DNA from 2 places in the Ancylobacter sp. FA202 genome. Region 1 is predicted to be linked to the other one. Evidence: predicted binding sites of a transcription regulator. Region 1 holds the regulator's gene; the other holds the start of a gene.
What was found. The regulator LexA, encoded in region 1, represses DNA repair genes until DNA is damaged. The targets are predictions, from matches to a motif close to TGTTCNNNNTGTGTTCNG.
Positions count from the first base shown of each region.

Region 2: a site for LexA is predicted at 2,111-2,128, ahead of ssb (single-stranded DNA-binding protein). Genes of this name have one in related genera too.

Region 1 is NZ_KB904818.1:4,757,024-4,760,430, forward strand. It holds gene hpxZ (oxalurate catabolism protein HpxZ) at 36-416, shown strand; gene A3M1_RS0122175 (GntR family transcriptional regulator) at 501-1,214, shown strand; gene lexA (transcriptional repressor LexA) at 1,440-2,135, shown strand; gene A3M1_RS0122185 (ComEC/Rec2 family competence protein) at 2,129-3,407, opposite strand, start outside.
Region 2 is NZ_KB904818.1:4,559,241-4,562,647, reverse strand. It holds gene gyrA (DNA gyrase subunit A) at 1-413, opposite strand, end outside; gene A3M1_RS0121225 (MarC family protein) at 710-1,336, shown strand; gene ssb (single-stranded DNA-binding protein) at 1,370-1,951, opposite strand; gene A3M1_RS26790 (hypothetical protein) at 2,230-2,385, shown strand; gene uvrA (excinuclease ABC subunit UvrA) at 2,584-3,407, shown strand, end outside.

The DNA of each region.
Region 1 (3,407 bases):
GCTCAGGCCTTCGCCAGCGAGATGAGGGGCCGCGCATGGACATCGATCTTCCCGAAGTGGTGGCCGAGGTCCGCGCCGCCTTCGAGCGTTATGAGCGGGCGCTGGTCGGCAATGATGTCGCCGCGCTCGACGCGCTGTTCTGGGACGATGCCCGCACGATCCGCTATGGCGGCGGTGAGAATCTCTATGGCATCGAGGCCATCCGTGCCTTTCGCGCCGCCCGCTCACCCGCCGGGCTGGAGCGCACGCTGGAAGGCACGGTCATCACCACCTATGGCCGCGACATGGCGGTAGCCTCCACCTTGTTTCGGCGTGCGGCGGGTCGCATCGGCCGGCAGATGCAGACATGGATGCGGACCCCGCAGGGCTGGAAGGTCGCCGCCGCGCATGTCAGCGTGATCGACGATCCCCTCTGAGCTCTTGGTGAAGCCCGGTGCGACGGCTAAAGATGCCAGTGGTCGCCCGGCGTTCGGGCGCTTCTGTCTGTCGTGTGTTTGCTCATGTCGGTGCTGCCCGTCCGCCTGCCCCTTGATCGGCCAACCACCGGCGCCCGCACCAATGGCGCTCGCCCCTTGCGCGTGACGCGGGCCGAGGAGTTGCGCATGCAATTGGCCGACGAGATTACCCGCGGTGCGCTGCCGCCCGGCACGGCACTGGACGAGACCGCCCTCGCCTCCCGCTTCGGCGTGTCGCGCACCCCCGTGCGCGAAGCGCTGCGCGAGCTGGCCGCCTCGGGCCTGGTGGATGCCCGCCCGCATCGCGGCGCCGTGGTGGCGCGCCCGAGCGTCGCGCGGCTGCAGAACATGTTCGAGGTGATGGCCGAGCTGGAAGCGCTCTGCGCCGGAATTAGTGCGCTCAATATGACGCCGCCGGAGCGGCAGCAGCTGGAGCGTCTGCATTTCGGCATGGGCGAACTCATGCGACTGGGCGACTTTGCGGCCTATCGCGAGGCCAATGAACAGTTCCACACCTCGATCTATGCCGGCAGCCATAATGACTATCTGATCGAGCTGACGCTGGGCACGCGCCGCCGGCTCTCGCCTTTCCGCCGAGCCCAGTTCCGCGCGCTGGGGCGGCTGGCGCTCTCGCATGCCGAACATGACCGGGTGACCACCGCCATCCTGCGCGGCGATCGCGACGGCGCCGCCACAGCCATGCGCGACCATATCGCCATCGTGCACGACGCCTATGAGCAATACGCCCAGACGCTTTGACCGCGCTCTGCGACCTGGCTGGCCTACCGCAACGGCGGCACATTGCGCCGCCTTGGCCGCCCGCCCGCCGCTCCCGGCGTCCACCATTCGCCATCGCCAGCGTGATTGTGGCGGGCCGGCGGGCGTTTAGGCTCCCTTTACCCATTGTGGAACACAATAAGAACGGCTAGTCTTTGTTCGTGATTTGTTTCGTTTCGGCATCGGCCGGCAGACGGGGTTCTCTTGATGCTCACCCGCAAACAGCATGAGCTGCTTCTGTTCATCAATGAACGCCTCCAGCAGGACGGCGTGCCGCCTTCGTTCGAGGAAATGAAGGAGGCGCTGGACCTGCGCTCGAAGTCTGGCATCCACCGGCTGATCACCGCATTGGAAGAGCGCGGCTTCATCCGCCGCCTGCCAAACCGGGCGCGCGCGCTGGAAGTTGTCCGCCTGCCGGAGGACGCGCAGCCCGCGAAGCCTGTCCGCAGCTTCTCCCCCAATGTCATCGAGGGCAATCTCGGCAAGGTGCGCCCCGCGTCGGACGACGATGGCGACCGCCGCGTCGTATCGATCCCGGTCATGGGCCGTATCGCCGCCGGCACGCCGATTTCCGCCATCCAGTCGCGCGACCACACCATCGGCATGCCACCGGAAATGCTGTCGGGCGGCGAACATTACGCGCTGGAAGTGCGCGGCGATTCGATGATCGAGGCCGGCATTCTCGATGGCGATCTGGCGCTGATCCGCAAATGCGACGCCGCCATCACCGGCGAGATCGTCGTCGCGCTGATCGATGACGAGGAAGCCACACTCAAGCGCCTGCGCCGCAAGGGCGCCTCAGTGGCGCTTGAGGCCGCCAACCCGGCCTATGAGACACGCATTTTCGGCCCGGATAGGGTTCGCATCCAGGGCAAGCTGGTCGGGCTGTTCCGCCGCTACTGAGGATCGTCGGCGGCAGCCGGCTCTATCTCGGACGAGGAGAAAAGCGGCGCGTCGATCGCCTGGGCGGGGCCAGAGATGGCAGGCGGCGACGTAGCGGCCGGCTTGGTTGCGTTTTTACTCGGAGGCGAGCCGCGGGCATCCCCGCCGCGCTCCGGCTCTGGAGGTGGCGGAGATGGGACTTTCGGCTCCCAGGGCCGCGTTCCCTGCGCCGGGCGCGCGCTGGCGAGAGCAAGGCTGCCATCCGGCATCAGTGTGCCGGCGACTCCGCCGATGGCCGTGCGCACGTCGCGGTGGATCACCGTCGCCGCGCAGTCGAGAGGCGGCGCGTAGGGCGTCACCAGCACAGCCGCCAGGCGGCAATCATCTTCCAGCGAATCTCGGTCGCGCGACACCGCCACCAGCCGCCCATCCGGCAGGGGAAGCGTGCAACCAAGCGGATCGCAGGCCGCGGCGGCGGTCAGGTCACTCGCGCCGAAGCGCGCCCGCTGCCCGTCCGCGCTCAACCACTGCTCAACCGCAAAGCGCCCGCCGATTCCGGTGTCGCGGTCGCCCATGAAGGCGAGAGTGCCATCCCTGCCACGCACCGCCACCGTGCGCGCCTCGGCATCGACCAGCAGGTCGGGACGCGGCGCCGTCGCCGCCGTGGCGATGCCGGCGAGCGCCAGCAGCGGCGCGAGACCAACCAGCCTTGTGCGCGCGAGGCACAGCACCATCAATCCGAGGCTGATCAGCACCAGGCTGGCCATCGGCATGGCTGGCACGCCGCGATCGGCGCCGGGCAGCGCCGCGACCAGATCGGAGATGTCCCGCATGCGGGCGAGGCCCCAGCCCATCAGCCGCCAGGCCGGATCGTCCCAGCCAAACGGCATCAGGATCGAGCCGGCGAGCCCCGCCGGCATGACGACGAACGACACGACCGGCATGGCGCCGAGATTGGCCAGCAGGCTCAGCGGCGCCAGGCGCTGAAAGTGATAGGCGGCATAGGGTGCTGTCGCCAGACCTGCCGCCAGCGACGCCAGCACCAGTGCCGCGATATAGCGCCCCGGCAGCCCGAGCCAGCGGCCGGCCTTCTCGGAGGGAAGGGTGATGAGGAAGCCGAAACGCTCATAGGCCGCGATCAGCCCGAGCGTGGCGGCGAACGACATCTGCGCCCCCGGATCGAGCACCGCCCGGGGCGACACTATGAGCAGCACCAGCGCCGCCACCGCCAGCGTCCGCAAGGTCAGTGCCGGCCGGCCGAGCACGATGCCGGCCAGGACCAGCAACGTCATC
Region 2 (3,407 bases), 200 kb from region 1:
TTGGCGAGGCGCACCTCGGTATAGCGTTCGGCGGCCGGGGGATCGCCGTCGACGGAACCGAAATTGCCCTGACCGTCGATCAGCGGCAGGCGCATCGAGAAGTCCTGCGCCAGCCGCACCAGCGCGTCGTAGATCGCCTGGTTGCCGTGCGGATGGTACCGGCCCATCGTGTCGCCGGTGACGCGGGCGGATTTGTTGTAGGGCCGCTCGGGCGTGTAGTTGTTCTCGCGCATCGAGAACAGAATGCGGCGATGCACCGGCTTTAGGCCGTCGCGCACATCGGGAAGCGCGCGCGAAACAATGACGCTCATCGCGTAATCGAGATAGCTGCGCGAGAGCTCATCGGTGATGGAGACGGGCCGGATGTCCGAAGGACCGCCGCCCTCCGGATTCAAAGTATCGGAATCGGACAAGGAATCGTCTTTCCGTGGTTGCGGAACATGTTTGTCTGTTTAGCCGATTCCGCTCCGAAAGGCCAGCAAGTCGGATTTTTCATCGTCGCGAAAAATGCTTATATGTCAGAAACTTACAGTCGCATTTTCGCAGCGTTGCCGGAACGTGGCACAAGCGTGGCGGGGAGATGCGTTCACCAGCCGAGGCCGCCCCTTGGCAGCGCCTCGTGCAGGCGATCTTATAATGCGGTACCGCACCCCGACGGCGTGGGTGGGGGGTTGACCGGTGGCGGGTGGCCGGAACAGCAGAGGGCGCCATGCTGGACTATGTGTTCTCGGCGATCGTCACCATGCTGGTGGTGATCGATCCGATCGGCCTCGCGCCGCTGTTCCTGGCGGTGACGTCGGACCTGACAAGCGCCGAGCGGCGGCTGGTGGCGCTGCGGTCGGCTGCCATCGCCTTGGCCATATTGGTGGCCTTCGGGCTCGTTGGTGCGCCGCTGCTGGCGGCGCTGGGCATCACCCTGCCCGCCTTCCGCATCGCCGGCGGGCTGCTCCTGTTTGCGATCTCGTTCGAGATGGTGTTCGGTCGCCGCACTGAGCGCAAATTCGACCCCTCGGAAGTCGCGCAGCGCGACAAACTGCTGCGTACGCTCGCGGTGTTCCCGCTCGCCATCCCATTGATGGCGGGCCCCGGTGCCATCACCGCCATGCTGCTGCTGGCGGGCGAGGCGCGGGGCGATCTGAGGTTGTTGGCGTTGCTCTTTGTCATCACCGCGCTGGTGATTGGCAGTTGCCTCGCCGTTTTCCTCGCTGCCGAGCGCATGGACAAGGCGCTCGGCGTCACTGGCAATGTGATCTTGTCACGCCTGCTCGGCATCGTGCTGGCGGCACTGGCCGTGCAGTTCGTGATCGACGGAATACGGGCGTCGTTCCTGACCTGAGGCGGGCAGGAACTCTCCCCTAGCGCCTAGCCGTCAGAACGGGATCTCGTCGTCGAGGTCGCCGCCGCCCGACCCGCCGCCGAACTTGCCGCCACCGCCACCCGCGCCACCGCTGACGGGCGCAGGCTTGCGCTCGCCGCCGAAGGAGCGCCCGCCACTCGAACTGCCGCCCGCACCACCACCATAGCCGCCGCCCGAGCCGAAATCGCTGCCGCCGCCCGCGCTGTAGTCATCGCCGCCGCCCTCGGAACCGCCGCCGCCGCGGCTGTCGAGAATGGTGAGTTCGCCGCGGAACTGGCGCAGCACGACCTCGGTGAAATAGCGCTCCGGGCCGCCGGACTGGTCGCTGGCCCTGCGCGTTTCAAGCTGGCCCTCGATGTAGACCTTGGTTCCCTTGCGCAGATATTGCTCGGCCACGCGCAGCAGGTTCTCGTTGAAGATCACCACGCTGTGCCATTCGGTGCGCTCCTTGCGCTCGCCGGTGGCCTTGTCGCGCCAGGTTTCCGAGGTGGCGATGCGCAGATTGCACACCCGTCCGCCGTTCTGGAACGTACGCACTTCCGGATCGCGGCCGAGATTGCCGATCAGGATCACTTTATTGACGCTGCCCGCCATCTTGTCCTCCGAAACTGCCGGACGCCCGACATGCGCGCGCTCTTGAAAGGGAGCGCATCCTAAACCAAACGGCCGGGCACCGCGCCCCGCTTGCGTACCGAGCCGTCGCTTTGTCCACCATTTTGCGGCTGCCCGCGACACAGGTTCAGCGTATTAAAATGTTCTTGGTATGTTCCTAACATTAAGACTAAGCTGTCGCAAGTCGTCGAGTCGGACATTGCGAAGTGCCGGAGCCGGACTATGTTTACCCTGTGTTCTCAGAGGGAGCCTGTCCCATCATGACCCATATTCCCCGCCGCTCGCGCGCCCGCGCTATTGCCATCCGTGCTGAGGACGCCCGTCAGGCGTTGATCCGACGTGCCATTTTGGCCGTAGCCGGTGGGATGGTGCTGGCGGCCGGCCTCTCGGCTGTGCTCAACAGCGTGGGGGGCTGACCCCTCGCCGTGCGGTCCTCTTCTCGGGATGGCGCCGCCCTGGACGCGACTAGAGCATTTTCGAGCGAAGTGCGTTTCGGTTCGCGTGAAGAAAATGCGTAAAAGCAAAACCTGGAGCACTTCCGGTGAACCGGCTTTCACCGGACATGTTCAAGGTTGGCGTAGCTGCCCGTAGATGAACCGGCGAGAAGAGTTGGAATGAAGGACCGCGTGGATATCCCGCGCCGCGATGCTCGCACGATTGCGATCCGCGGCGCGCGTGAGCACAATCTCAAGAATGTCGACCTCGAAATCCCGCGCGACAGCCTGGTGGTCTTCACCGGCCTGTCCGGCTCGGGGAAATCTTCGCTGGCGTTCGACACCATCTATGCTGAGGGCCAGCGCCGCTATGTCGAGAGCCTCTCGGCCTATGCCCGCCAGTTCCTTGAAATGATGCAGAAGCCGGACGTCGACCAGATCGACGGTCTCTCCCCGGCCATCTCCATCGAGCAGAAGACCACCTCGAAGAATCCGCGCTCGACTGTCGGCACGGTGACCGAGATCTACGACTATATGCGCCTGCTCTGGGCGCGGGTGGGTGTGCCCTACTCGCCCGCTACCGGCCTGCCGATCGAGAGCCAGACGGTGAGCCAGATGGTCGATCGCGTGCTGGCCTTGCCCGACAAGACCCGCCTCTTTCTGCTTGCGCCCGTGGTGCGCGGACGCAAGGGCGAATACCGCAAGGAACTCGCCGAATTCCAGAAGAAGGGCTTCCAGCGGGTCAAGATCGACGGCGAGTTCCACGAGATCGCTGACGCCCCGGCGCTCGACAAGAAGTTCAAGCACGACCTTGACGTGGTTGTGGACCGGCTCGTGGTGCGACCGGACATCGCCAGCCGGTTAGCGGATTCGTTCGAGACCGCATTGGGCCTCGCTGACGGCATCGCGGTGATCGAGTTCGCCGACGAGAAGGAAGAGAGCGGCGAGGCGCGCCGCATCGTGTTCTCGGAAAAGTTCGCCTGTCCGGTCTCCGGCTTCACAAT